Regions from separate parts of the Planococcus liqunii genome, predicted to be linked through region 2. Evidence: predicted binding sites of a transcription regulator. Region 2 holds the regulator's gene; each other region holds the start of a gene.
The links. Region 2 encodes CtsR, which represses protease genes until heat stress. Its sites were predicted from a motif close to ATGGTCAATAAAGGTCAAACA; they were not measured.
Positions count from the first base shown of each region.

Region 1: clpP (ATP-dependent Clp endopeptidase proteolytic subunit ClpP) is a predicted target of CtsR. The motif match lies at 5,257-5,277, and genes of this name have one in related genera.
Region 3: QWY22_RS13795 (ATP-dependent Clp protease ATP-binding subunit) is a predicted target of CtsR. The motif match lies at 3,223-3,243, and genes of this name have one in related genera.

Region 1 is NZ_CP129238.1:1,218,835-1,228,636, reverse strand. It holds gene QWY22_RS06140 (phosphoglycerate kinase) at 1-1,083, opposite strand, end outside; gene gap (type I glyceraldehyde-3-phosphate dehydrogenase) at 1,195-2,199, opposite strand; gene QWY22_RS06130 (sugar-binding transcriptional regulator) at 2,200-3,243, opposite strand; gene QWY22_RS06125 (glutaredoxin family protein) at 3,352-3,582, opposite strand; gene QWY22_RS06120 (TPM domain-containing protein) at 3,598-4,353, opposite strand; gene QWY22_RS06115 (LemA family protein) at 4,350-4,928, opposite strand; tRNA gene QWY22_RS06110 (tRNA-Arg) at 5,112-5,183, opposite strand; gene clpP (ATP-dependent Clp endopeptidase proteolytic subunit ClpP) at 5,356-5,958, shown strand; gene QWY22_RS06100 (HPr family phosphocarrier protein) at 6,049-6,306, opposite strand; gene whiA (DNA-binding protein WhiA) at 6,365-7,315, opposite strand; gene QWY22_RS06090 (gluconeogenesis factor YvcK family protein) at 7,339-8,334, opposite strand; gene rapZ (RNase adapter RapZ) at 8,339-9,220, opposite strand; gene QWY22_RS06080 (8-oxo-dGTP diphosphatase) at 9,213-9,698, opposite strand.
Region 2 is NZ_CP129238.1:94,141-103,942, forward strand. It holds rRNA gene QWY22_RS00465 (23S ribosomal RNA) at 1-2,589, shown strand, start outside; rRNA gene rrf (5S ribosomal RNA) at 2,643-2,758, shown strand; gene QWY22_RS00475 (hypothetical protein) at 2,921-3,166, shown strand; gene QWY22_RS00480 (CtsR family transcriptional regulator) at 3,323-3,793, shown strand; gene QWY22_RS00485 (UvrB/UvrC motif-containing protein) at 3,805-4,338, shown strand; gene mcsB (protein-arginine kinase McsB) at 4,328-5,419, shown strand; gene clpC (ATP-dependent protease ATP-binding subunit ClpC) at 5,416-7,863, shown strand; gene radA (DNA repair protein RadA) at 7,928-9,304, shown strand; gene QWY22_RS00505 (PIN/TRAM domain-containing protein) at 9,408-9,802, shown strand, end outside.
Region 3 is NZ_CP129238.1:2,728,518-2,738,319, forward strand. It holds gene QWY22_RS13785 (beta-ketoacyl-ACP synthase III) at 1-664, opposite strand, end outside; gene QWY22_RS13790 (DUF2929 family protein) at 852-1,037, shown strand; gene QWY22_RS13795 (ATP-dependent Clp protease ATP-binding subunit) at 1,069-3,204, opposite strand; gene QWY22_RS13800 (metal-sulfur cluster assembly factor) at 3,328-3,636, opposite strand; gene QWY22_RS13805 (prolyl oligopeptidase family serine peptidase) at 3,703-4,470, opposite strand; gene QWY22_RS13810 (Cof-type HAD-IIB family hydrolase) at 4,645-5,454, shown strand; gene QWY22_RS13815 (DegV family protein) at 5,471-6,325, shown strand; gene QWY22_RS13820 (CoA-disulfide reductase) at 6,336-7,670, shown strand; gene QWY22_RS13825 (alpha-amylase family glycosyl hydrolase) at 8,201-9,652, opposite strand.

The DNA.
Region 1 (9,802 bases), 1.1 Mb from region 2:
TTTAAATTGTTCAACTGCAGCGGCTGAATCGCCTCCGCCAATTACGGTATACGCTTCTGTTTTTGCCATAGCCTGCGCTACAGATTTGGTGCCATTCTCAAATGAGCTCATTTCGAACACGCCCATCGGTCCGTTCCAGATAATCAATTTGGAATTCATGATGACGTCTGAATACAGTTCAACGGTCTTTGGCCCAATATCGAGGCCCATCCAATCAGACGGGATTTCATTAATCGGGACCACTTTTGTTTCCGTGTCATTCGAAAATTCTTTCGTTACCACTACATCGACCGGAAGGTAAAGCTTGACGCCTTTTTCTTCCGCTTTTTTGATGAACGACTGTGCGAGTTCAATCTTATCTTCCTCAAGAAGCGACGTGCCGATTTCATGGCCTTGTGCTTTCGTGAACGTATACGACAGACCGCCGCCGATCAACAGATTATCAACTTTGTCCAATAAATGGTCGATAACGCCGATTTTGTCTTTTACTTTGGCTCCGCCGATAATTGCGGTAAACGGACGTTCCGGGTCGGATAAAGCTTTCCCCAGTACATCCAGTTCTTTTTCCAGCAGCAAGCCTGAAACGGATGGCAAGTGCTTTGCAATTCCAGCCGTCGAAGCATGTGCTCTATGTGCGGCTCCGAATGCGTCATTGACAAATACGTCCGCCAAGGCAGCAAACGCTTTGGCCAGTTCTTCGTCATTCTTTTCTTCGCCTGGGTGGAACCGGACATTTTCCAATAAAACAATGTCGCCATCGTTCATTGAAGCGATTTCCTGTTCAACTTTTGGCCCGATCGATTCATCGAGGCTCTTTACTTCTTTATGTAATAACTCACTTAACTTGGCTCCCGCTGCCGCGAGTCTCATGTCTTCGTTGACTGTGCCTTTTGGCCGTCCCAGATGGCTTGCCAAAATCAATTTTGCTCCATTTTCAACCAGATATTCAATTGTTGGTACAGCTGCACGGATCCGTGTGTCGTCCGTCACTTTTCCTTCTGACATCGGTACGTTGAAATCTACTCGGCAAAATACACGTTTTCCTTTTAAGTCCACGTCTTTCATCGTCATCTTATTCAACATGAAAATACCTCCCGTTCGATTTAAAAAAATAAGGGGGCGGGGTATGATCCCCACCCCCTTTACCCTCTTTCATTATAGAGGTTCATCGGAAATTAAGCTATGATTTTGGGATTACAAACCTGTTTTGTACATGTGCAAAGCAATGTCGATGCATCGTGCAGAATAACCGGATTCGTTATCGTACCATGCAAGAACTTTTACCATGTTTCCGCCAAGTTCCATTGTAGACAATAAGTCCACAGTTGAGGAAGCTGTAACGCCGTTGTAGTCGCGTGAAACCAATGGAAGTTCGCTGTAGCTCAAGAATGCATTTTCGTCTTTGTCGATTGCTTCTTTAAGTGCAGCATTTACTTCTTCTTTTGTCACATCTGTTTCAAGTTCTGCAACCAAGTCGATCAAGGATACGTTTGGTGTAGGAACGCGGATTGCCATACCGTCTAGTTTGCCAGTAAGTTCCGGCAATACTTTTGTTACTGCAACTGCAGCTCCTGTAGTAGTCGGAATCATTGATTCTGCAGCAGAACGTGCACGGCGGTAATCTTTATGCGGTGAGTCCAAAAGAATCTGGTCGTTTGTGTACGAGTGGATTGTTGTCATCATCGCTTTTTTGATGCCGAAACGGTCGTTCAAGATTTTAGAGATTCCTGCAAGGCCGTTAGTTGTACAAGATGCGTTTGAAATCACATCGTCTTCTTCCGGGTTGTAGCTTTCGTGGTTAACGCCCATCACAAGAGTTTTCATGTTCTTGCCTGGTGCAGAAACGATAACTTTTTTCGCGCCTGCTTGGATGTGTTTTTTCGCATCGTCAGCATTTGTGAAGAATCCAGTAGATTCAATTACGATATCGATGTTGTTTTCAGCCCATGGAAGGTTCGCCGGATCTTTTTCAGAGTAGACATGGATTTTCTTGCCGTTGACAATCAAATCATTGCCTTCAGATGAAATTTCTGCATCCAATGTGCCGTGGATTGAATCATATTTCAGCAAGTGAGCAAGCATTTTTGCGTCAGTCAAGTCGTTTACTGCCACTACTTCCACTTCTTCGTTTGCCAATGCTTGGCGGAATACAATACGTCCGATACGGCCGAATCCGTTAATAGCTAATTTTAAAGTCATTTAAAATTCCTCCTGTTTTTGAGTTAACTCGATTATTTTTCGTGCTGCACCTTCATCTGTAATTAAGGTCGTCTGCGGCGGTGCAATTTTGAAATACGAGAGAATCGCTGTCGCTTTTGAACGTCCCCCTGCAACCGCCAGGATAAATGGTGCGTTTTGAACCTGCTCCATTTGAATTCCCGCTGTGCGGATGCGGTAAACTACATTTCCTTCTTTGTCGAAGTAATAGCCGAACGCTTCGCTGACCGCTCCGCCGTTTCGGATGCGATTGACCTCTTCCACCGAAGACTTGCGGTGCAGCGCAATTTCTTCAGCGTTGCCGATGCCATGGACAACTACTTCTGTCTGATCATACAGCTCCATCATTTCCTTGATCACCGGTTCCCGCATCATCATCTCGTACGCTTCCGCACTTAAATGATCCGGCAGGTAGAGCGTTTTGACGGCTCCGCCCGTTTTTTCAGCGAACAAAGAAGCAATGGTATTGGCTTGATGCAGCACATCTTCGCCAAGTCCGCCTCTTGCCGCAATAAATTGCAAAGAGGCGTCTTTCTTATCTGCAGTGATTTCTTTCGAAATGGCGGCCATCGTGCTGCCGCCGGTCACTGCAATTTTTTTATACAGTGGGAACTTTGTTTCCAATAAGCGGGCTGCTTCTTTGCCAATGTTTGCCTTCACTGCTGGAATGTCATCGCTGTCTTGCGGCAGAATGAGCACTCTTGTGATGCCTAAAATCGATTTCAGCTGCTTTTCCATGTCTGACAAGCCAGCCATTTCGCGCATGAAATCTTTTAAAGCTTCCAGCACTTCCTCGCCTTGTACCGAAACATACATGCCGGAAGTTCTGGCTTCAATCAACTGCTGGTTTCGCAGTAAATCCGTTTCTTTCCGAATATCCCGTTCTGTCATGCCGGCAAGTTCACTTAACGTCCGCCTGCCAATCGGCTGTTCCAATCCAATCGTCTGCAGGATCTGATAACGTTTCTTCAGGAGCTCGGTCATTTCCGGCATCAGCTTTTTTTTCGCTTCCGTTAATGGATCCATTCGTTCACTCCATTTCGAGCTGGACGTTTTTTGTCCCACTTGTTATTTTTATGTCCCACTAGTTACATTCTAGCGAATCACTTATTAAAATGCAAATAAAAAGAAGCGTTAAAATTCTAACGCTTCCAGCAGTTCGATATAGCCGACGTTTCCGTAAATGGCCACTTCCCCGTCTTTTTCAACGACAGGAATCATCAGCATGTATTTTTCATGGAGGGCATCGTCGCTCTCGATATTGACTTCTTCGTACTCAAACGGAAAATCTTCTCTTACGAGTTCCATCATCATTTTTGCCTCGTCGCATAACGGACAGTTGGGCCGTGTGTATAAAGTAATCATGTTTTCCCTCTTTCTTCAGAATTTGCGGCCGGCACCGCCTCCGCCTCCGGAACCGCCGCGGCCGCTTCGCGAACTGCTGCTTCGGCGGGAACTTGACGGACTTCTTTTTCCTGCACTTTTGCTATTGCCTCTCCCGGCCCCGTCGCCAAATAAAGAAACGAGGATCCAGATGACAAAAATGCCGACGAGGATGAGCCGAGGAATCAGCCATACATCCTTTTCTTCAGCACCACTCGGCTGCTGAGTTAACGGCTGTGGAACTGCCAGCTCCGCATCCCAGCCATAAGTTGTTCCTATTTCTTCATGAAGCGCTTTATAGGTATCTTTTATTCCCGCGCCAAAATCATTTTGCTTAAGGTGGGAAACGGCATAGTCATCCAGGATCCGTCCCACTTTGCCATCTGGCAGAACGGCTTCAAGGCCGTAACCGGTAGAAATGTAAATTTCCCGGTCTCCAGTCGAAACGACCATGAGCACGCCATTATTTTCTTCTTTTGTCCCTACTCCGTAATGCCGGAGGGCTTCCACCGCATAATCAGCAATCGGTTCACCGTCCAGTGTCGGGACAACCATCACTGCCAGCTGAGCCGTGGTGGCATCTTCAAGCTCTCTTCCCAACTGCCGCAGTTCCTCTTCTTCTTCAGGAGTTAATACGCCGGCAATGTCCTGAATGTAAATATCCCCTGCCAATTCGGGAAATTCAAAAGCTAGGACAGGAGCCGCAGCCATAAAACTGAAAATCCCAAACAGAACCATCCATTTCTTCATCATTCCTTGGTGCTTCCAAAGTCTACTTCCGGAGCGTCTGAAGCATCCGGGTCTGCTCCAAAATATTGTTTTTCACTAAATCCGAAAACAGCGGCAACTACATTGCCAGGAAAACTTTTTGCTTTGCGGTTGAATCCGGAAACCGTTCCATTAAAATCCTGTCTGGCTACCGCAATCCGGTTTTCCGTGCCTGCCAGCTCATCCGAAAGCTGCTGGAAGTTTTCACTGGAACGAATTTCCGGATAGTTCTCTACTACTGCCAGCAGCCGGCTCAAAGCGCCGCTCAACTCGGCATCTGCACCGGCTTGTTCACTTACGCCCTTTGCACCGGCCAAATTCGAACGCGCCTCTGTGACACTATCGATAATGTCCTGTTCCTGGCCGGCGAATCCCTTAACGGTTTCCACCAAGTTGGGAATCAAGTCATGTCTTCGCTGCAATTGATTTTCAAGCTGTGCATACGATTCGTCCACCGCTTCTTCAAGCTGTACGAAACTGTTGTAGCTCGGGATTAAAATCGCAGCTGCTATTACAATAAATGCAATGACAATCATAAAAGGAATCAATTGTTTTTTCAATGCTTCACCTCTTCAGTAGTTTGTCCAAAATTTATTCTTCTTCAGTATAAAGCATTACAACAATTATTTTTGGAATTTTATTCCTTCCCTTAATTATTGGGAATGAATTTCCGTTATAACTTTTTAACAGCACAAAAAACCCGATTTGCCTTGGAGAGGCAAATCGGGTCTTCACTTTTTATATGCCCTCGGAAGGAATCGAACCTCCATTTTAAGAACCGGAATCTTACGTGTGATCCATTACACTACGAGGGCGTTTGGTCGTTAACGACTTTTCTATTATAACCATAATAAAAAAAGTTTTCAAGCACCTTTTTATAATTCGTTAGATTTGACCTTCATTGACCAAGATGTGTATGATATTAATACAGCTGGAAGAACTTTCAGCAGGAAATGACCATTACCTATTATGAGGAGGAACTATCTTATGAATTTAATTCCTACAGTAATTGAACAGACAAGCAGAGGCGAACGCGCCTACGATATTTATTCGCGCTTGTTGAAAGACCGTGTCATCATGCTCGGCAGCGGAATCGATGATAATGTTGCCAACTCAATCGTAGCTCAGCTCCTTTTCCTTGAAGCTGAAGATCCGGATAAAGATATTTCCATCTACATTAACAGCCCGGGCGGCAGCATCACTGCCGGTATGGCGATCTATGATGTTATGCAGTTCATCAAGCCTGACGTACAGACCGTCTGCATCGGTATGGCGGCATCAATGGGTGCTTTCCTTCTTGCAGCCGGAACTAAAGGCAAACGCTATGCACTTCCGAACGCTGAAGTCATGATTCACCAACCGCTTGGCGGAGCTCAAGGGCAAGCGACAGAAATCGAAATTGCCGCGAAACGCATCTTGCACCTTCGCGAAAAATTGAACGAAATCCTGTCAGAACGTACTGGCCAGCCGCTTGAAGTGATTTCTAAAGACACTGACCGCGACAACTTCATGACTGCTGAACGCGCAGTTGAATACGGTTTGGTTGACCAAATCATCACGCGCAACAAAATGTTGGAAGACAAAAAATAAGATACGCTAAAAGGACCAGGATGAAATCATCCCGGTCCTTTTTCTATTTGTATTCCAAATAAAAGTCCACAGCTTGAGCTGTGGACTTTTTTACGCTTCTTTTTCGATTTGTGCAGCCAGTGAATCGACTGCTTCTTGTTCGTCTCTGCCGTCGGCAGAAATTTTAACGCTGGTGCCTTTGCTAATGGCCAGGCTCATAATGCCCATGATGCTTTTCGCATTTACTTTTTTATCGTCTTTTTCCAGGTATACATCCGAATTAAACCGGTTGGCTTCCTGGACAAACAATGCCGCCTGCCTTGCTTGTAAACCTGATTTCAACTGGACTACCACTTGTTTTTCAACCATATTGCTCCTCCTCTAAAACTGATCTGCACACCCAAAATATATGAAAGAACGGCCAAAATTATTGGCCGATCATCTCTCCCTTGCGCAAGTTTTCGGCAATTTCATCAATTTTCCGCAATCTGTGATTTACACCGGATTTGCTGACACTGCCTGCCGATACCATTTCACCCAGTTCTTTTAACGTGACGTCCTGGTATTCCACCCGCAGCCGTGCGATTTCCCGCAGCCGCTCAGGCAATTGGTCAATACCGATCATTTGATCGATAAAGCGGATATTTTCCACTTGGCGCAGCGCGGCGTCGATGGTTTTATTTAAATTCGCCGTTTCACAGTTCACTAGGCGGTTTACACTGTTGCGCATATCCCGGATGATCCGCACGTCTTCAAATTTCAATAGCGCAGAGTGGGCCCCTGCTATGCTCAGGAAATCTGAAATCTTTTCTGCTTCTTTCAAATAAGTTACAAAGCCTTTTTTCCGTTCAATCGTTTTTGCATTCAAGTGGAATTCGTTCATCAAGTCCACTAAAGATTCTGCGTGGTCTTTGTAAAGCGAATAGATTTCCAAGTGATAAGAAGACGTTTCCGGATTATTGACAGAACCGCCAGCTAAAAATGCACCGCGCAAGTAAGCGCGTTTGCAGCAATTTTTTTCAATCAGTGATTTATTGATTTCATGTTCAAATTGGAAGCCTTCTGAAATGATCGCTAAGTCTTCCAATACATGTTTAGAACCTTCCCTGATTCTGCAAATGTAAACGTTGTTTTTCTTCAGCCGCATTTTCTTCCGCACCAGCAATTCCACTGGATACGCCCGGTAAAACCGCTTAAGCAGCGTGTAGATCCGACGGGCAATCGCTGCATTTTCCGTCTGGATATCAAGGCTTAGCTGTCGGTTTGAAAATGACAGGGTTCCATTCATTCGAATCAAGGCAGATAATTCCGCTTTCCCGCAACAATCGTCCACTTCTACTTGGGTCATCTCTTTTTTTGTTTCCGAAGCAAAAGACAAAACATCTTCCCCCTTTCCAAGAGCTAAAAATATAGCTGCTTTGGATCTTCTTTGGCCAGGCCTCCGGCATATTCAAATAACCATTCTGCCACTTTCAATGGTTCATGCCGGACCGTTTCACCCAAAATGTTGGCGATGTCCTGTTTAAAAATTTCAAGGCCCATGCTCTGCAATCGTTCTTCATCGTACGCCACAGGCCAGGCTTTTTGTTTGATATAGCGTTCCGCAATTCCTTGGGGAACTTGTTCTTTATTCAGTAAAATGGCGTCCAGAAACGGTTCGCCTACATGGTCATAGAGCGCCTTGACGTGATCGCAAGCCGTATATTTATATGTTTCTCCGGCTTGTGTCATCAGATTGCAAATATAAATCTTTTTGGCTTCGGCTGATATGACCGCCTTTTTGATGTCTTTTACGAGGAGGTTCGGCAAAATGCTGGTGTACAGCGACCCGGGCCCTACAACGATGACATCCGCCTTTTGAATGGCTTCTATGGTATCCGGCAAAGTCTTGACATCGCGCGGCTCCAGGAATACTCTCTTGATTGGCTGTAAATACGCCGGAATTTTTGATTCTCCACTGACAATCGTGCCATCTTCAAATTCTGCATGAAGCGTGACCAATTGGTTGGCTGCCGGCAATACGGTTCCGTTGACATTCAGCACGCGGCTCATTTCTTTCACGGCATGCGAAAAATCCCCGGTGATGTTGGTTAAGGCCGCCAACATTAGATTGCCCAGTGAATGGCCGTCCAGATCCGGTGATTGTTTAAATCGATATTGAAACATTTCTGCTACCAATGGTTCGGCATCTGACAGCGCAGCCATGACGTTGCGGATATCGCCTGGAGGCGGAATATCCAAGTCATTCCGAAGGCGCCCAGAGCTTCCCCCATCGTCGGCTACGGTCACAATCGCAGTCAAATCCAACGGGAACTTTTTCAAGCCCCGCAGTAATGTGGACAGCCCTGTGCCGCCGCCGATGATGACAACCCGTTTCCGGCGTAAAGTACTTTCCATGCACTCAGCCCTTTCTTGTTTTGACATCCCGATGCGTAATGATCGTTTTGTTGTTTTCGGCCAGCAGTTTTCCGTAGTATTCAGCAAGCGTCACTGAACGGTGCTGCCCGCCCGTACAGCCGAAAGCAATAACCAATTGGGCTTTGCCTTCGTTTTTATATTGGGGAATGATGAAGTCAAAAAGGTCGCTCAATTTGCTGATCAATGTCTGTGTTTCGCCCCATTGAAGCACGTAGCTTGAAACCGGTTCATCCAGACCCGATAATGGCTTTAAATCTTCAATGTAATAAGGATTGGGCAGGAAGCGCACATCGAAAACCAAATCGGCATCAATCGGAATGCCATGTTTGAAACCGAATGACATGACATTGACGGTAAATTTATTGCTGGATTGCGTTGCAAAATCTGATACAATTTTTTCTCTAAGCTGGCGAGGCGTCATTGACGAGGTGTTGTAGATATACTTCGCCCGTCCTTGCAAATCCATCAGCATATCGCGTTCTTTTTTTATGCCGCCCAGCACTAAGCCGCCTGGCGACAAAGGATGCGAACGCCGTGATTCTTTGTAGCGGCTGACCAGTGTCTGATTATCCGCATCCAGGAAGAGGATGGTGGTGGATACTTTCGGTTCTTTCGAAATATTGTCGATTGCATCGACTAGGCTGTCAAAAAAGTCGCCGCCCCGCAAATCCATTACGGCAGCGACGCGTTTCATCGATTTGCCCGAGTCTCTCATCAACTTGATAAAAGTCAATAGAAGCGCAGGCGGCAAGTTGTCAATTGTAAAAAAGCCCAAATCCTCGAAGCTTTGGATGGCGACTGTTTTGCCCGCTCCTGACATGCCGGTAATTATGATTAATTCAGTTTCATCGGTGTGCTTATCCATTACGCGGAATCCCCTCTTCGGTAGACGTTTGAATGTTTTCGTTGATCAATTGGAATTCAGATGAATAATGGAACGTGCCGTACTGCATGCCTTCCTGGCTTACGGCAAACTTCAAGTTTGTCCGGTCGCCTTCTGCCATCGGCAAGAAATCCAAACTTTCAACAGGATGCCATTCAAGCAGCCCTTCTCTTGTTTCTTCATAAGGGGTGCCGGTGATGCCGGTTGCGAGAAACGTAAACAGCATCCATTCGTCTACGATTTGCTCCCCTTCTTGTATCATCATCGTATAAATCCCTTTTAAATGAGTGCCGATCGGCGTCGCTCCGGTTTCTTCCTTAAACTCCCGGATGGCGGCTTCGTAAATCGATTCTCCTGATTCCATTTTCCCGCCCGGGGCTACGTACCAATCCCGCCGGGGTTTCTTCAATAGCAATACTTGTCCGTTCTGGACCACTAATAAATTTGCGATTCGCTGCACTGTCGACACTCCGTATCTATTGTAAACTCTCTCCATTATACATCTATCCAGGCGTGTCATGCAAAAAAGAAAAGTGAAAAGAGCCGTTTAGCTTCGACAGGCAT
Region 2 (9,802 bases):
ACCTGGAACGGTCCGCCACAGTGGGTAACAGCCCCGTAGCCGAAAATCGCTTCCCTCCTGAGTGGATCCTGAGTACGGCGGAACACGTGAAATTCCGTCGGAATCCGGGAGGACCATCTCCCAAGGCTAAATACTACCTAGTGACCGATAGTGAACCAGTACCGTGAGGGAAAGGTGAAAAGCACCCCGGAAGGGGAGTGAAACAGATCCTGAAACCGTGTGCCTACAACTAGTCAAAGCCCGTTTATGGGTGATGGCGTGCCTTTTGTAGAATGAACCGGCGAGTTACGATTGCATGCAAGGTTAAGGTGAGAAGCCGGAGCCGCAGCGAAAGCGAGTCTGAATAGGGCGAATGAGTATGCAGTTGTAGACCCGAAACCAGGTGATCTACCCATGTCCAGGGTGAAGGTAAGGTAACACTTACTGGAGGCCCGAACCCACGCACGTTGAAAAGTGCGGGGATGAGGTGTGGGTAGCGGAGAAATTCCAATCGAACCTGGAGATAGCTGGTTCTCTCCGAAATAGCTTTAGGGCTAGCCTCAAGATTGAGAATCCTGGAGGTAGAGCACTGTTTGGACTAGGGGCCCATCCCGGGTTACCGAATTCAGACAAACTCCGAATGCCAGTGATTTATGCTTGGGAGTCAGACTGCGAGTGATAAGATCCGTAGTCAAGAGGGAAACAGCCCAGACCACCAGCTAAGGTCCCCAAATATCCGTTAAGTGGAAAAGGATGTGGCGTTGCTTAGACAACCAGGATGTTGGCTTAGAAGCAGCCATCATTTAAAGAGTGCGTAATAGCTCACTGGTCGAGTGACACTGCGCCGAAAATGTACCGGGGCTAAACGGATTACCGAAGCTGTGGATGGACATCTCAGATGTCCGTGGTAGGAGAGCGTTCTAAGGGCGTCGAAGCGGGACCGGAAGGATCCGTGGAGCGCTTAGAAGTGAGAATGCCGGTATGAGTAACGAAAGACGGGTGAGAATCCCGTCCACCGAATGCCTAAGGTTTCCTGAGGAAGGCTCGTCCGCTCAGGGTCAGTCGGGACCTAAGTCGAGGCCGATAGGCGTAGACGATGGACAACAGGTTGATATTCCTGTACCACCTCCCCGCCGTTTGAGCAATGGGGGGACGCAGAAGGATAAGGCGAGCGCGCCGTTGGTTGAGCGCGTCCAAGCAGCAAGGTGGGAAACGAGGCAAATCCCGTTTCCGCAAACATTGAACTGTGACGGCAAGGGGCATTGCGCCCTGGAGTCCCTGATTTCACACTGCCAAGAAAAGCCTCTAGCGAGGCGGGAGGTGCCCGTACCGCAAACCGACACAGGTAGGCGAGAAGAGAATTCTAAGGTGAGCGAGTGAACTCTCGTTAAGGAACTCGGCAAAATGACCCCGTAACTTCGGGAGAAGGGGTGCTCTGGTAGGGTGTATAGCCCGAGAGAGCCGCAGTGAATAGGCCCAGGCGACTGTTTAGCAAAAACACAGGTCTCTGCAAAACCGTAAGGTGACGTATAGGGGCTGACGCCTGCCCGGTGCTGGAAGGTTAAGGGGAGTGCTTAGCGCAAGCGAAGGTGCGAACTGAAGCCCCAGTAAACGGCGGCCGTAACTATAACGGTCCTAAGGTAGCGAAATTCCTTGTCGGGTAAGTTCCGACCCGCACGAAAGGCGTAACGATCTGGGCACTGTCTCAACGAGAGACTCGGTGAAATTATAGTACCTGTGAAGATGCAGGTTACCCGCGACAGGACGGAAAGACCCCGTGGAGCTTTACTGCAGCCTGATATTGAATTTTGGTGCAACTTGTACAGGATAGGTAGGAGCCAGAGAACCCGGAGCGCCAGCTTCGGGGGAGGCGTCGGTGGGATACTACCCTGGTTGTATTGAAATTCTAACCCACGCCCCTGATCGGGGCGGGAGACAGTGTCAGGCGGGCAGTTTGACTGGGGCGGTCGCCTCCTAAAGAGTAACGGAGGCGCCCAAAGGTTCCCTCAGAATGGTTGGAAATCATTCGCAGAGTGTAAAGGCACAAGGGAGCTTGACTGCGAGACGTACAGGTCGAGCAGGGTCGAAAGACGGGCTTAGTGATCCGGTGGTTCCGCATGGAAGGGCCATCGCTCAACGGATAAAAGCTACCCCGGGGATAACAGGCTTATCTCCCCCAAGAGTCCACATCGACGGGGAGGTTTGGCACCTCGATGTCGGCTCATCGCATCCTGGGGCTGTAGTCGGTCCCAAGGGTTGGGCTGTTCGCCCATTAAAGCGGTACGCGAGCTGGGTTCAGAACGTCGTGAGACAGTTCGGTCCCTATCCGTCGCGGGCGCAGGAAATTTGAGAGGAGCTGTCCTTAGTACGAGAGGACCGGGATGGACACACCGCTGGTGTACCAGTTGTTCCGCCAGGGGCATCGCTGGGTAGCTATGTGTGGCCGGGATAAGTGCTGAAAGCATCTAAGCACGAAGCCCCCCTCAAGATGAGATTTCCCATTGCGCAAGCAAGTAAGATCCCTCAAAGACGATGAGGTAGATAGGTTCGGGGTGGAAGCGCAGCGATGCGTGCAGCTGACGAATACTAATCGATCGAGGACTTAACCAAACACCGTTGTTTTCAATGTCGCATATCCAGTTTTGAGGGCGCAAGCACTCATGTCCAGTGATGATGGCAAAGAGGCCACACCCGTTCCCATCCCGAACACGGAAGTTAAGCTCTTTTGCGCCGATGGTAGTTGGGGGTTTCCCCCTGTGAGAGTAGGACATTGCTGGGCCAAGAAAAAAAGCCGTTGCCGGTATTTCCGGCGGCGGCTTTTTTGTGTTTTCTTTATCGCTTATTCAAAATTGAAATAAGCATAAGTGATCATTTTTGATTAATTTCTTTCTAAGGATTGAACTTTCTGTTTTACGGGAAAAGCTTAAGAGAGGTGATGGTGATGAAACCGGGATTATATAAAGTAGAGACAATTGATAAAAGAACGGCTTTGTTAACCCCTATTAATGGCGACACTGATCAGTACACTTTTCCAGTAACAGATTTTACACATGACGTTACTGAAGGCGACGTAGTAGAAGTTTGGCGTGAAGGAACAAAATGGTTGACTAAATACCGAGAAGAAGAAACTACGTCGATTTCGAGTCATGCAAAAGATTTTATGAAACGAATATTAGATAAAGAATAGTATGTGCAAAAGCCTTGGGATTTTTCTCGAGGCTTTTTTGACGTACGCCTTCTGCAAATCATTCTATTTGAATTCCTTAAAATGCATGGTGTATAATAAAGTCAAATATAGTCAAAGTCAGCTTTTGACGTATTATGTATCGAAGAGGTGAAGGCGATGCGGAATATTTCAGACGTGATTGAAGGTTATTTGAAAGAAGTTATCGAATTAAGCGAGAGAGACCATATTGAAATAAAAAGAAATGAAGTAGCAGAAAAATTTCAATGTGTGCCTTCTCAAATAAATTATGTGATTAACACTAGGTTTACTGTCGATAGGGGCTATCTGGTTGAAAGCAAAAGAGGCGGGGGCGGCTATATCCGCATCAAGCGGATTAGGATGCATCAGAAATCTGATGTGATTTCTGATATTATCGGCCGCCTGGAAAATGGAGCTACTCAGAGCATGGCAGAAGACATTGTTTTTCGGCTCTTGGATGAAGATGTCGTATCCAAACGAGAAGCGAAATTAATCTTAAGTGCCATCGACCGCTCCACTTTGCTTTTGCCTTTGCCGGTTCGAGATGAAGTAAGGGCAAGGATACTTATTGCGATGCTCTTTACTTTAAAGTATCAGTCAAACACATAAGGGGTGATAAAATGATTTGCGATCAATGCGGAGAACGTCCTGCTTCCGTAATTGTTAAACAAAAGATGCAGGGACAGATGACGGAGCGTCATTTATGTCACGTCTGTGCTGCTGAAAACCACAACTTAAATTTTGTTTTTGAACAAGATCCTATGGCTATTCATCAATTGTTGTCTAATTGGTTTCCTAAACAGCAAACTTCAGTAAGTCCAGTGAAAAAAGAAGTGGCGGTCTGCCCTTCTTGCGGATTTACTTTTACAAAGTTTTTGGAGCTGGGAAAATTCGGTTGTGCAACTTGTTATGAAGCCTTTGAACCACAATTAGAAAACATTTTTAAACGGCTTCACAACGGCAATTTTGAACATGCTGGAAAAATTCCTGCTTCTTATGGAAGCACATTAAAGATACGAAAAGAAATAGAAGAACTAAGAAAGCTTATGCAAGTTTCAATTCAAAATGAGAATTTTGAAGAAGCAGCAAAATTCCGGGATGAAATTAAAGAATTAAATCTTCAGCTTGAAGGAGGTGTCCCGGATGGCAATTGAACGTTTTTTGCAACCAAGAGCCAGCAGCTGGATGGCGAATGATGGTGATAATGTCGATATTGCCATGAGTACACGCATTCGGCTGGCACGCAATTTAAGTGACTTCCAATTTCCCTATTCATATTCGGAGGATGAAGCACTAAAAGTGGATAAAGAAGTGTCTTCTGTTCTCCTTGATAAAGCACATGAGTTGAATCATTCGTTTACACATATTAATATACAGGAAACCCCTAAGCTGCAAAGGGAAGTATTGGTTGAGAAACACTTGATCAGCCCTTACTTGGCAAATGGGACACATTCAGGATCAGTCCTGCTGTCAGAGAATGAAGAGCTTAGTGTCATGGTCAATGAAGAAGACCATTTGCGGATACAAAGTCTGCAGTCGGGGTTTCATTTGCAAGAAGCCTATCAGGCAGCCAACCAATTGGATTCCTTGCTGGAAAAAAATCTCTCCTATGCCTTCCATGAAAAGTTTGGTTATTTAACCAGCTGTCCTACGAATACCGGAACAGGAATGAGAGCTTCTGTCATGCTGCATTTGCCGGCGTTGACGATGTCCCATCAGATTACACGTATAATTCCAGCGATTTCACGTTTAGGAATGGTCGTAAGAGGTATTTACGGAGAAGGCAGCGAAGCTTTAGGCAATGTCTATCAGATTTCCAACCAAATGACTCTTGGGAAGTCGGAATACGATATTTTGCAGGATTTGCAGAATATGACCGAACAGATTATTCACCAAGAACGATTGGCTAGAGAGGCTATTTTAAACAACTCACCACTTGCTTTGGAGGACCGGATTTACCGGTCTCTTGGAACGCTGACCTATTCCCGTTTATTGTCTACGGAAGAAGCAGCAACTTGTTTATCGGATGTTCGCTTAGGCATTGATTTAAAAATGATCGAAGATATGGACATGTCCATTTTGAATGAATTGATGATTTTTATGCAGCCGGCTTTTCTTCAGCAATATGCCGGGAAACCGCTGCAGCCCAAAGAACGTGATGTTGCCCGCGCGAAATTATTCCGCGAGCGTTTGAATAAAGAAAAAGCAACCCATGAAGGAGAGGAATTCGCATGATGTTTAATCGATTTACACAACGCGCACAAAAAGTGCTTCAATTAGCTCAAGAAGAAGCTATTCGCATGAAACATGAATCAATTGGAACAGAGCATATTTTGCTTGGTTTAATTCGTGAAGGCGGCGGTATTGCTGCTAAAGCTCTAGAGGCTATCGAAGTTAATACGCAATTGATCGAAGAAGGCGTTAAAGAACTGGTGGGAGTCGGCGAAAAAGATGTCGGCCCGATCGTTCACTATACACCTCGTGCTAAAAAAGTTATTGAACTGTCTGTAGATGAGTCCCGCAAATTGGGCCATTCTTATATCGGCACTGAGCATTTACTGCTTGCGTTGATCCGTGAAGGTGAAGGCGTAGCGGCACGTGTATTAGGCAATGCAGGCGTCAGCTTGAATAAAGCGCGTCAGCAAGTCTTGCAATTGTTAGGCAGCAATGAGCAGGCGTCTACTGGTAGCAGCCCAAATGCTTCTGCCAACACGCCGACTTTAGATGGTTTAGCTCGCGATTTGACACAAGTGGCACGTGAAGGAAGCTTGGATCCGGTTATCGGAAGAAGCCAGGAAATCACCCGTGTTATTGAAGTATTAAGCCGCCGTACGAAAAACAACCCGGTCTTGATCGGTGAGCCAGGGGTTGGTAAGACAGCGATTGCTGAAGGGTTGGCCCAGCAAATCGTCAACAATGAAGTGCCGGAAACTTTACGCGACAAACGTGTGATGGTATTGGATATGGGAACTGTGGTTGCAGGCACCAAATACCGCGGGGAATTTGAAGATCGCCTGAAAAAAGTGATGGACGAAATTCGCCAAGCCGGCAATGTCATTCTCTTTATCGATGAGTTGCATACATTGATCGGTGCAGGTGGAGCAGAAGGTGCGATTGACGCATCAAACATCTTGAAACCTTCTCTTTCACGCGGTGAATTGCAATGTATCGGCGCTACAACATTAGATGAATACCGTAAATACATTGAAAAAGACGCAGCTCTTGAACGACGCTTCCAGCCGATTCAAGTAGACGAGCCATCAGTAGACGAAACAATCTTGATCATCAGAGGGCTACGCGACCGTTACGAAGCGCATCACCGGGTGAAAATTACGGATGAAGCGATTGAAGCGGCAGCAAAAATGTCGGACCGTTACATTTCAGACCGTTTCTTGCCGGATAAAGCGATTGACTTGATCGATGAAGCAGGTTCTAAAGTAAGACTTCGTTCATATACCACTCCACCAGATTTGAAAGAGCTTGAAGCAAAACTGGATGCAGCCCGTTCTGAGAAAAATGAAGCGGTGCAAAGCCAAGAGTTTGAAAAGGCAGCTTCTTTGCGCGATGCTGAACAAAAATTAAAAGATCAATTAGATAAAACGAAAAAAGAATGGAAAGAAAAGCAAGGCAAAGAAGAATCTGAAGTAACAGTCGAAGACATTGCAAAAGTGGTCTCTATGTGGACTGGCATTCCGGTTTCCAAACTAGCGCAAACCGAGTCTGAGAAACTATTGAACTTGGAAGAAATTCTTCATAACCGCGTAATTGGTCAGGAAGAAGCGGTAACATCGATTTCCAAAGCGATTCGCCGCGCGCGTGCCGGATTGAAAGATCCGAAACGTCCAATTGGTTCATTCATCTTCCTCGGGCCTACTGGTGTTGGTAAAACAGAACTTGCCCGTGCGCTTGCTGAATCGATGTTCGGCGATGAAGACGCAATGATCCGTATTGATATGTCCGAGTACATGGAAAGACATTCGACGTCACGCCTTGTCGGATCGCCTCCAGGTTATGTCGGTTATGAAGAAGGCGGCCAGCTGACTGAAAAAGTCCGCAGAAAACCTTATTCCGTCGTCTTGCTGGATGAAATTGAAAAAGCGCATCCGGATGTCTTCAACATTCTTTTACAAGTGCTTGAAGATGGCCGTTTGACAGACTCCAAAGGACGCAGAGTCGATTTCCGCAATACCGTGATTATCATGACTTCAAACGTTGGTGCTGAAGAGCTGAAATACAACAAATACGTTGGTTTCAACTTGGAAGATGCGAAAACGGATTACAAAGACATGAAAGGCAAAATGTTGGCTGAGTTGAAAAAAGCCTTCCGCCCTGAGTTCTTGAACCGTATCGATGACATGATCGTGTTCCACTCACTTGAAAGAGAGAACTTGAGAGAGATTGTGAACTTGATGTCGAAACAATTGACGGATCGTTTAAAAGAGCAAAACATCGATTTGGAATTGACAGAAGCAGCGCTTGAAAAAGTGGCGCAAGAAGGGTATGATCCTGAATACGGGGCACGACCACTTCGCCGTGCACTTCAAAAACATGTCGAAGACCGTTTGTCTGAAGAATTGTTAAAAGGAACAGCCATTGCGGGTCAACGAATTGTGTTTGATGTCGAAGATGATGATTTTGTGGTCCGTACGAAAGAACCGATTGCAACTGAAACAAAATAAATAAGTTAAACAATCCGCTCGCCGGACTTCGGCGGGCGTTTTTATTTGGAAAAGGAGGCCCCACATGGCTAAGAAAAAAACGAAGTTTATTTGCCAATCGTGCGGTTATGAGTCAGTGAAATGGATGGGCAAATGCCCTGGGTGCGGTGAGTGGAACCAGATGGTTGAGGAAGTGGAAGTGGCAGCTCCTAAAGGAACGCGCGGTGCCTTTCAGCATTCGGCTACTGTTTCTCAAAAAGCGACGCCGATCAACTCGATTAAAACACAGGAAGAACCGCGTGTAGAGACGAAGATGGGCGAGTTGAACCGTGTGCTTGGCGGCGGCATTGTGCCGGGTTCACTGGTACTGATCGGTGGAGACCCGGGAATCGGGAAATCCACCTTGCTGCTTCAAGTTTCAGCGATGCTCGCTAATAGCGGCAGCCGCGTCTTGTATATTTCAGGAGAAGAATCCATCCGCCAAACCAAGTTGCGTGCAGAACGATTGGATGCGTCTTCTTCGGAATTGTATATCTATGCAGAAACCAATCTGGAATTGATTCACCATACCATAGAAGAAGTAGCGCCTGATTTTGTGGTGGTTGACTCTATCCAAACGGTCCATCATCCGGAAGTGACTTCAGCACCGGGAAGCGTGACGCAAGTCCGGGAAAGTACAGCAGAATTGATGCGAATTGCGAAAACAAAAAATATCGCGATTTTCCTGGTTGGCCACGTTACAAAAGAAGGGCAGATTGCCGGGCCGCGGATTCTTGAGCATATGGTGGATACTGTGCTTTATTTTGAAGGCGAGCGCCATCATACGTACCGCATTTTGCGCAGCGTGAAAAACCGCTTTGGTTCAACGAATGAAATTGCGATTTTTGAGATGCTGCAAAGCGGCTTGAAAGAAGTCTTGAATCCGTCGGAGCTGTTTTTGCAGGAGCGGTCGAGCGGTGCAGCAGGGTCGACGGTTGTCGCTTCGATGGAAGGGACCCGTCCGATTCTCGTGGAGATTCAGGCATTGGTCACGCCTTCAAGCTTCAACTATCCGAAACGGATGGCAACAGGAATTGATCAAAACCGTGTTTCGCTGATCATGGCGGTGCTGGAAAAACGCGCAGGTATGCTTTTGCAGGCACAGGATGCTTATATCAAAGTGGCCGGCGGCGTGAAGCTTGACGAACCGGCAATCGATTTGGCGGTGCTTGCAAGCATTGTTTCAAGCTACCGCGACAAAGCGCCGAATGTGTATGACTGCATCATCGGCGAAGTCGGGCTAACAGGTGAAGTGCGCCGGGTCTCGCGGATTGAACAGCGGGTCCAGGAAGCAGCAAAACTTGGGTTTAAACGCGCGATTGTTCCTGCTTCCAACTTAGGCGGCTGGGATTATCCGGAAGGCATTCGGGTCATTGGCGTTGAAAGTGTAAATGATGCATTAAAAGAAATTTTTCCACAATGAGGGGGCACTTGGTGCCTCCTTTTTCTTTTCCTTATTCTAACAAGGGTCCTGAAAGCCTTTCTCATGCAAAATGTGTATAATTATAAAAAAGGAGGTGGAGTCTATGTTAAAAAAAATTATCCAGATTTTGTTTTTGCTGATTGGCGCTGCAGTTGGAATCATATTTTTTCCTTACGTATTTGAACTTATCCCTATTCCCGACAGCCCCTGGATCAATAATGCAATCGTTTCAGCCTTGATCGGCGCGCTTATTTTCTTTGTATTGTCTTTATTATTTGCGGATTTAATTGTGAAGTTTATGAAGTGGATGGAAGAAAAGCTGCTTCATGCCCCGACACCGGATTTATTGTTCGGGACAATCGGACTCATCATTGGGTTGGTCGTTGCGTTTCTGATCGGATTTGCTTTGAATACCATTGATATTCCAATCGTTGCTACAGCGGCACCAATTATTTTATCCGTTGTACTCGGATATTTGGGTTTTGCCGTAGGATTCCA
Region 3 (9,802 bases), 1.3 Mb from region 2:
CTTTTTCAATAACATTTGCCGCAGATTCGCCCATTTGGCGAACAGCGAATTTAAACACTTCACGCCCATTCATCACCAAGTATTCATCTTGGTACAAATGTTTTCCGCCAGTGCCGTCCGCTCCCAGCTCAAAGGAAAGGATTCCGCGCCCTTCCGATACTTTCCCGAGAACAGCAGCTCCTGCTCCGTCACCGAAAAGCACAGCCGTGTTGCGGTCTTCCCAGTTAGTGATTTTAGATAATTTTTCTACTCCCACAACGAGAACATATTTATATACATCAGATTCAATAAATTGTTTTGCAGTTACGAGTCCATACATAAATCCTGCACATGCAGCCGAAAGGTCCATTGCAGCAGCATTGACTGCGCCAATTTCCTGTTGGATGGCACATGACATCGAAGGGAACGGCTGGTCCGGTGTGACGGTCGCAACCAGAATCAGACCGATTTCCGCCGGGTCTATTCCAGCATCCTCAATGGCTTTCTTCGCTGCGTCCAACGCCATATGGGAGGTGTCCTGATCATCTTTTGCAATCCGGCGCTCTTCAATCCCGGTCATCGTACGGATCCATTCATCTGAAGTATCCATGCGTTTTTCCAGATCGAAATTCGTTAGCTTATCTTCAGGCAGGCATCTGCCTATGCCGATAATTCCTGCATTCATTATTGGTCCCTCTTTTCAATTAACATCAATTATTAGTACCTGGTAATAATAATACGCCCTTTCATCAATTTTTTCAACTTACTGACATACTTCAGACAAATTATTTTTTTATATGATAAACTTTCTTTCTGTCAGAGAGGCTCTATGATATGATGATAGAAGATATTTCTATGTTGAGGTGAAACTAATGCAATATATTGGAACATTCTTATGGTCATTTTTATTAATTTCTTTGTTGAACTACGTAGTAAGTGCAGTCCAAAACGTACATTTTGATTTTATGCTGGGCGTTTATATTTCTATAGGGGTTTCTGTCCTGATCTTTGTAATTTCTGCAATTATTCCGGATGAGCCTGTAGCTGAAAAGCATTAATCATGAAAAGAAGCGTAATCCGGAATCCGGATTACGCTTCTTTTTTGTTGATAATTAATTTTCCATAGTCCATGCCCAATTGCAGAACGGTATTTGGCGCAAGGTCGCCTTTGATCAATTCCCGTGCGATTTTCGTTTCAATTTCGCGTTGGATAAAGCGTTTCAAAGGACGGGCTCCGAACAGCGGATCCGTTCCCGCTTCAATGATGTACTCGATTACCGAGTCATCTACTTCCAGCCCTAGCTGCTGCTGTTTCATGCGTTTAGCCAATTCAGCCAGCATTTTCTTCGCAATGCCATAAAAGTGGCTGTTATTCAACGCGTGGAAAATGACGATATCGTCAATGCGGTTCAATAACTCCGGTTTGAAATGCTTTCGAAGTTCCGACATCACGACATCTTCAATGTTGTGTTCCGTATCTTCCGCTCCGATATAGGCAGAACCGATATTCGAAGTCATGATAACAACCGTGTTCGAGAAGTTGACAAGCCGTCCCTGGCTGTCTGTAATGCGGCCATCATCCAAAATCTGCAGCAGAATATTTGCGACGTCCGGATGCGCTTTTTCGATTTCGTCCAGCAATACAACAGAGTACGGGTTGCGTCTGACCGCTTCCGTCAACTGGCCGCCTTCTTCATAGCCGACATAGCCCGGAGGTGCGCCGACAAGACGGGAGACGCTATGCTTTTCCATATACTCCGACATGTCAATCCGGATAAAATGGTCTTCCGAATCAAACAGGTTCGCTGCCAGCGATTTCGCCAGTTCCGTTTTCCCGACTCCCGTAGGGCCAAGGAAGATAAATGAACCGATTGGCTTCTGTTCATCTTTGATGCCGGCGCGTGCACGCCATACCGCTTCCGTCACAAGCTCGACTGCCCGGTCTTGGCCGATGACGCGTTCTTTTAAGGTGTCGCCGAGGCGCAGCAATTTCTCGCGTTCGCCTTCCACCAGTTTCGTTACCGGAATCCCTGTCCATCTGGCGACGATTCCGGCGATTTCATCGTCGGTCACTTCTTCCCGCAGTAACCGGGCCGCTCCGTCTTTTTTCAGTTCCCCTTCAAGAGCCGCCAATTCTTTTTCCAATTCCGGAATTTTTCCGTGGCGCAGTACGGCAGCGGCATTCAAATCGTACTTATTTTCCGCGTCTTCCAGCTGTCGACGGTATTGATCCAGCTTCTCGCGTTTTTCCTGGATTTTTTTCAACGATTCTTTTTCTGTTTTCCACTGCTGCTGCATGCCAGAAGATGACTCCTTCAGCTCGGCAATTTCTTTGCGCAATGTTTCAAGGCGCGTAATGCTGGCCGTGTCTTTTTCTTTTTGCAGCGCCTGTTCTTCAATCTCCAATTGCATCAGACGGCGTGTGGTTTCATCCAGTTCCTGCGGCATGGAATCAATTTCCGTCCGGATCATGGCACATGCCTCGTCAATCAAATCGATTGCTTTATCCGGCAAAAACCGTTCCGTAATGTACCGGTCAGACATCGCAGCTGCCGCTACAATTGCCCGGTCATGGATACGCACGGCGTGATGCAATTCAAAACGCTCTTTCAACCCCCGCAAAATTGAAACCGTGTCTTCGACAGAAGGCTCACGCACCATGACCTGCTGGAACCGGCGTTCAAGCGCCGGGTCTTTTTCGATGTGCATGCGGTACTCGTCCAGTGTCGTAGCACCAATGCAGAACAGCTCGCCGCGCGCCAGCATCGGCTTCAGCATATTTCCTGCATCCATGGCGCCTTCCGTGCGGCCCGCTCCCACAATCGTATGGATCTCATCAATGAAAAGAATAATTTCCCCGTTGCTGTCTTTCACTTGTTTCAGGACACTTTTTAAGCGTTCCTCAAATTCTCCCCGGTATTTGGCGCCTGCAATCAGTGAGCTCATATCGAGCTCATAGATCGTCCGGTTTTTCAAACCTTCCGGCACATCATTGCGGACAATCCGCTGTGCCAGCCCTTCGACAATTGCGGTTTTCCCGACACCCGGCTCACCGATCAGCACCGGATTATTTTTGGTTTTACGCGATAAAATGCGGATGACATTGCGTATTTCTTGGTCTCTGCCGATTACAGGATCCATTTTCCCGCTTTTTGCCTGCTCCACCATGTTTCGGCCGTATTGTTCCAACGGCGATTTTTGTTCTTGATTAGCAAATTGAACCATTTTCTTCACTCCTCTAAGAGTTTGACCTTTCTTGACTAATTTGATTATATGCAATTTGAACAAAGATGGCAAATGATATGCTAACAAAAAAACCTTCAGGAAATAGCTTCCTGAAGGTTTTGATTAACGGACGCCGAGCGCCATTTTCGCGTAACGCGACATTTTATCTTTGCCCCATACCGGCTGCCAGACGATTTTTACATCGACTTCGCTTACTTCCGGCAATTCGTACAACGCATGTTTTACCATATCAACGATTTGAGGTCCCATTGGGCATCCCATTGAAGTCAATGTCATCGTGACTACAGTAAAGCCCTCTTCCGACATCTCTACATCGTATACAAGGCCCAGGTTGACAATGTCTACTCCAAGTTCCGGGTCAATGACTTGTTCCAAAGCACCCATGATGCTATCTTTCATATCTTGATCCATTAGAATCCCTCCTTTTTCTGCTCTTCTCATCTTAACAAACTTTGGGCTGAAATGAAATTACCCTGCTTATTCGGCCGTATGTTCGGCCAGCCATCTTGTGGCAGCAAGCATCCCCGGACGGCTTACGGCGTGCCCGGCTTCTTTTTCGCCCATGAAATGAAGATGCTCCGGCACTTCCTCATATTCTTCTTTCAACGCTTTAAAAAAGCTGAACGTCGGGCTATACGGCACCGTTGTATCCTGCTCTCCATGCCAGAAAAAGACAGGGCGTTTATTGAAAATGCCCTTGTTCTTCGTAGCATCAAAGCGTCCAAGTGTAGCAAGCATCTGTTTTCTTTCTTCATCGGTAATCGGAAGTTTGAAGCCTTTCGATTCAAATTGAGCCATTTGTGCTTTTGCCAGCTGAACGTAATTGGGTGCACCCATCATGACGGCTGCAGCTTTGATCCACGAATAAACCGTCAAAGCTCCGAGCGTTGTAATGCCGCCCATCGACGTCCCTCCTATGCCCAGTTCGCCTTTTGCCCATTGTTTTTCGTGAATGGTCTTATGTATGTATGCTAATTCTTCTATAGAAGTTAAAACAACTTCCCAAAAGCGGAGGCTCATCTGTACTTCATCAAGGCCTTCTTCCCGCTCCCCGTGCAAATGTGCATCCGGCAGCAAGACACGCATCCCTTTTTCCACCATTTGATAGGCATAATGCAAGTTATGTTCTTTGGCGCTCATATGTCCATGGAAAAATACCGCTGTAGGCAGACTTTCGTCTTTCTTGCCTTCCGGATATATGTGAAGCAGCGGAATGTTATTCCATTTTTCGTGTTCTACTATCATTTAGTTCACTTCCTTCATACATATCCTACCAATGTTCTCGGAAGTCGGCAAACAATTCGGAGCTCTTCACGCATTTTTTATATAAGGAAACATAGCGAACCCTTCAAGAAATTTTGACGAAACCCTTCTGTTATCGCTACACTAGAGCTAGAGAGAGAAAGGAGACGGAATAAGATGAAACAGCATTTAATCGTTCTTGACTTAGATGGCACATTATTGACCGACCAGAAAGTCATTTCAGAAAAAACTAAGCAAACCTTGAAGCACGCTTTGGAAGCTGGCCATCAAGTAATGATTGCCACTGGGCGCCCTTACCGTTCAAGCGAACCTTATTATAAAGAACTGGGTTTAACTACCCCGATTGTCAATTTCAACGGAGCATTTGTCCACCATCCACTGAACAACAACTGGGGAGTTCACCATACACCGATTTCATTGGATGTGGTTCATGAAGTTGTCGAATCGATGCATGATTTTAATTTCCATAACATCGTTGCAGAAGTGCTTGACGACGTCTACGTCCATCACCACGACGAGAAACTAATGGATATTTTCCGATTCGGCGACCCTTCGATTACAGCGGGTGATTTGCGGAATTACTTGAAAGTGGATCCGACTTCTTTGCTCATTCATGCACCTTATGAAAAGGTTGGCTTGATCCATGACCATCTTAACGAAGTTCATGCCGAAGTGATTGACCATCGCCGCTGGGGAGCTCCTTGGCATGTCATTGAAATTGTCAAAAGCGGCTTGAACAAGGCTGTCGGCCTGGACCGCGTATCCAAATCACTCGGCATCTCCCGCGAGAACATCATCGCTTTTGGAGATGAAGACAACGACTTGGAAATGATTGAATTTGCCGGCGTCGGGGTCGCAATGGGCAATGCGATTGACCCTTTAAAGAGCATCGCGAACGAAATCACATTGACAAACAACGAAGACGGCATTGCCGAATTATTGATTGACCGGTTAAAACTTAAATAGTAAAAGGAGGATTTACATGAGATTATTTGCAGACAGCGCTTCTGATTTGCCGAAACATTTTTTCACAGAGGAAGATGTTATTTTATTCCCCCTCCGCGTGCATATTGGAGATAAGGACTTCGAAGACATCCGCACTATCCATTCCAAAGAAGTTTATGACGCCATCCGTTCGGATATTCATCCGAAAACGTCCCAAGTATCTCCGGAAGAAATGTTAAACGCCTTTGAGCAATTGGCCAAAGCGGGCGATGAAGGGTATTACATCGCCTTTTCTTCTGAGTTATCTGGTACATACAGCACAGCGGTCATGGTAGCCGATCAAGTGCGGGAAGAGTATCCGAATTTGAAACTGACCATCCTTGATTCAAAAGCGGCATCTCTTGGCTATGGCACGCTTGTAAAAGAGGCGGCTAGGCTTCGCGCTGCCGGCCATTCCCTGAACGAGATTATTGAAAAGACCCGTTTTATGGCAGAACATATGGAAAGTCTTTTCACAGTTGAAGACTTGGACTATATGGCCAAAGGCGGCCGCATCTCCAAAGGCAGTGCTTTTGTCGGCGGATTATTGAATATTAAACCGCTATTGCATGTGGAAGAAGGAAAACTGGTCCCGATTGAAAAGCTGCGCGGCCGGAAAAAAGTTTTGAGGCGGATGGTCGAATTGATGCAGGAACGCGGCGTCGATTGGGGAAAACAGACGATTGCCATCAGCCATGGCGATGACTTGGAGTTTGCCCAGTTATTGAAAAAGGAAATCGAAGACAGCCTCCATCCTAAACAAGTGGATATTTATATGATCGGTTCTGTGATTGCCGCCCATACCGGACCAGGCACTCTTGCTGTTTTTTACTTGAATCAAGTCGATATGTGAGGTGGATGTTGTGAGTAAAATCGTCATTGTCGGTGCAGTAGGAGGCGGTGCTACAGTAGCCGGCCAAATCCGTTTTTACGACCCGGATGCAGACATCACCATTTTCGACCGGGATTCAACGATGTCTTATGCCGCCTGTGGCACCCCTTACGTTATAGGCAATATCATCAAAGAACCTGAATCCTTGCTGATGGCAGATCCGCAGCAATTCAAGGAAAAACGGAATATTGACGTTTTCCTGAAGCATGAAGTGCTGGAAATCCAGCGCCAATTCAAGCAGGTCCTCGTCCGGAATCTGGATTCGGGTGAGCAATTTGCCGAACCATACGATACACTCATCCTGGCTCCCGGCGGCTCCGCCGTCATACCGGAAGTCGACGGCCTGCCTTCTGCCAATGTGTTTGTGCTCCGCAGCTACGACGATATGGAGGGCATCCAGCACTTCATCAAGGAAAACAAGCCGAAAACCTGTGTCATCTCGGGCGCCGGTTTTATCGGCTTGGAAATGGCTGAGAATTTGAAGCATTTAGGCCTCAAAGTTCAGATTGTCCACAAATCCAGCCAGGTCATGTCCATTCTCGATACAGACATTTCCGAGCGAATTGAAGCTGAACTGGCAGCCAACAATATCCATTTGCATAAAGACACGGTAATTACGAAAGCCGGGCCGCAAGCGGTAGAACTTTCCGATGGAAGCCAGCTGGAAGCGGATTTCATCATCATGAGCGTCGGCATAAAGCCGAACACGGAATTGGCGGAAGGAGCCGGCCTTCCAATTGGCAAAACCGGCGGAATTGTAACCAACGAATATATGCAGACCGAAGACCCCTCCATCTTTGCGCTGGGTGATGCGTCTGAAAATACCGATATGATTACCGGCGATGCCAAACGGGTTCCGCTCGCCTGGCCCGCCCACCGGCAAGCATTTTTAATTGCCCAGAAGTTGAGCGGCAATGCCATACCGAAAAAAGGGCTGCTCGGCACTTCGGTCGTCAAAATCTTTTCGCTGACGGTGGCGATGACCGGCCTGAACGAACGGACGATCCGCAGCAAAGGATTAGCCTATAAAACCGTCGTTCACCAAGGCAATTCCAATGCCGGCTATTATCCCGATCATGCGAAAATTATGCTGAAAATCCATTACGATGCGGACAGCCGAAAAATCCTCGGGGCCCAGTGCATCGGCGGCAAAGGCGTCGACAAACGGATCGACGTCCTCGTCACCGCCATTTACGCAGGGCTGACAATCGACGATTTGCAGGCATTGGAACTGAGCTATGCCCCTCCCTATTCGTCGCCAAAAGATCCAATTAACATGGCGGGCTATAAAGCGTTTGGCAAGTGAAGGCAACGAGATAGCCTGCATAGTCTTGAAAGTTATCAAGGGTTAAGCAACTAGCAAAAGAACCAGCACCTTTTCCAGGTGCTGGTTCTTTTGCTAGTTGAGAAAGAAATAGAAAAAATTTTTTTTAGAATATCACCGATATTCCGCAAACCAGCTGCGCTTGCCGCGGGCGATCCGCCAGGCCTCCTCAGCCGCTGCGCGTCTTGCGGGGTCTCGGCTGTCTCGCTTTCCCGCAGGCGTCTCCGCTGGTTTGCTCCATATCGACAGTGAACTGTGAATAAAAAGCATGCATACTCATCCACTCTTTCTGATAAAAACAATTCTTTATTAAAAGAGTAATGGAATGAAGCGGAAAGTGGCGACTCCTGCGGGAGCAGCACGAGCTGAAGACCCTGGACTGAGCAGCGCGAAGGAAGCGGCTGAAGCCGTGCCCGCGGAAAGCGTCCACTTGGAGCGGAATGCATATTCAAGTGAGGTTTCTCGACAGCTTAAAGAACCAGCACCTTTTCCAGGTGCTGGTTCTTTTTTAGTTATCGTTTATTTTTCGCCGCTTCGTCTGCTTTCCGTTGTTTGCCTTTTCTCCAGACCACCCAAAGGAAAATCATGAAGACAATATACAATACGGCCAGTGCTGCGATATACGCTTTGTTAAAGCCGGTTTCGTCCGTAACGTGATAGGTCTCCGCCAATTCACGTTCCAAGGAAATCCGGTATTCTCCATTAGCTTCCTGGCGCACCCGGTCGTTTTCAAACAGTCCCTGCAGCTCTTTATCGCTGCCAATTATATCTGCTGGAATTGTAATGCTTTGAGTGGAGGAAGTGTTGTTAATCGCGACAATCCATGACTCTTCGTCATTGAAGCGCTTATAGACAAGCCAGCCATCTTCCTCATGAAGAACTTCCGTGTCTCCGGTACGGAGTGCTGAAGAAGAATTGCGCAGCGTCGTCAAATTGGTGATATGATCGATCAATTCTTCATCCACTGCCATGTTTAAAATCTGATGGGACTCCGGCAAGGCTTCCCCATTCATTGCGGTTTCTGTCCCGTATTGCATGATTGGAATGCCAGGCATTGTCAGCAATTGAGTAGCCATTAAACGCCAGCGAGTCGGCGGAAATCCTCTTTCTGCCACGATATCCGCTGTAAACCGCGAACCTAACAGCGAGTCAACGCGGACCAAATGGCCAGCGCTTTCCTCAATTACAGCTGGCACCTCAGAAGAACCCTGGTCAAATTGCTTGTACGAGTTCCGCAAAGCCTCTTCTGCCCCCGGCAACACGACCGCATCCAGTCCTTCAACCGGCTCCATTTCCACATCATTGATCAAGTAAATATTCTGGATTTCTTTAATGGCTTCAGAAAAATCTTTGATGAAACCGGCATCCAATTGATCTGCATTCTGAAGTTTCAAGCCATCCACTTCATATTCCTGCACGAATTTACTGAAGGTTTCAATCAAGGCTTCCTGTACGCCTGAATTTGTTGTATCCAGCGCCAAGGTGCCGTCTTCATTTTCTTCGAACCATTCCGGATTTTCTACTGCCCATACATGGTCTTTGCTGAGGTTCTGTGTCGGCACATCCACCATCACTTTGATGTCTTGCTCATGTACTGCATCAATCAGCGTTTTAAATTCTTCTTCTGTTCCAAAATGGCGCTCAAATTTATTGTAGTCCAGCACTTGCTGGCCATCATATGTAGCGGATGAAAAAACAGGTCCAATGGACATTACCGTAAAGCCCATTTCTTTGACGTACAGCACCTGGTCCTCGACACCGGCAAAATCGCCGCCGCTAAAATCAGCTGGATCCTGTGCATTCACGTCATAATCGTTTTGGATCGATTTATTAAAATACCTGTCCACCAATACATCATATATAATTTCGTCTTCAATCGTCTTTGTTTCTTCAGCTGCAGCCGGCTGCACCATGCCAAGTGCCAGCATTCCGATCAAGACTCTCCCAATCCATTTTGCTTTCAATCCAAAATCCTCCTTCAATGAGGCTTATTTATTCCGTTCCACCCGGTTTATTTTAACAAAATCGCTTGGGTACTGCTATGTATAATTCGTGAAAGCGCCGCAACCGTCCGCACTTTCGTCTAAACTGTGAATTTCCTAAGGAAAATGCAT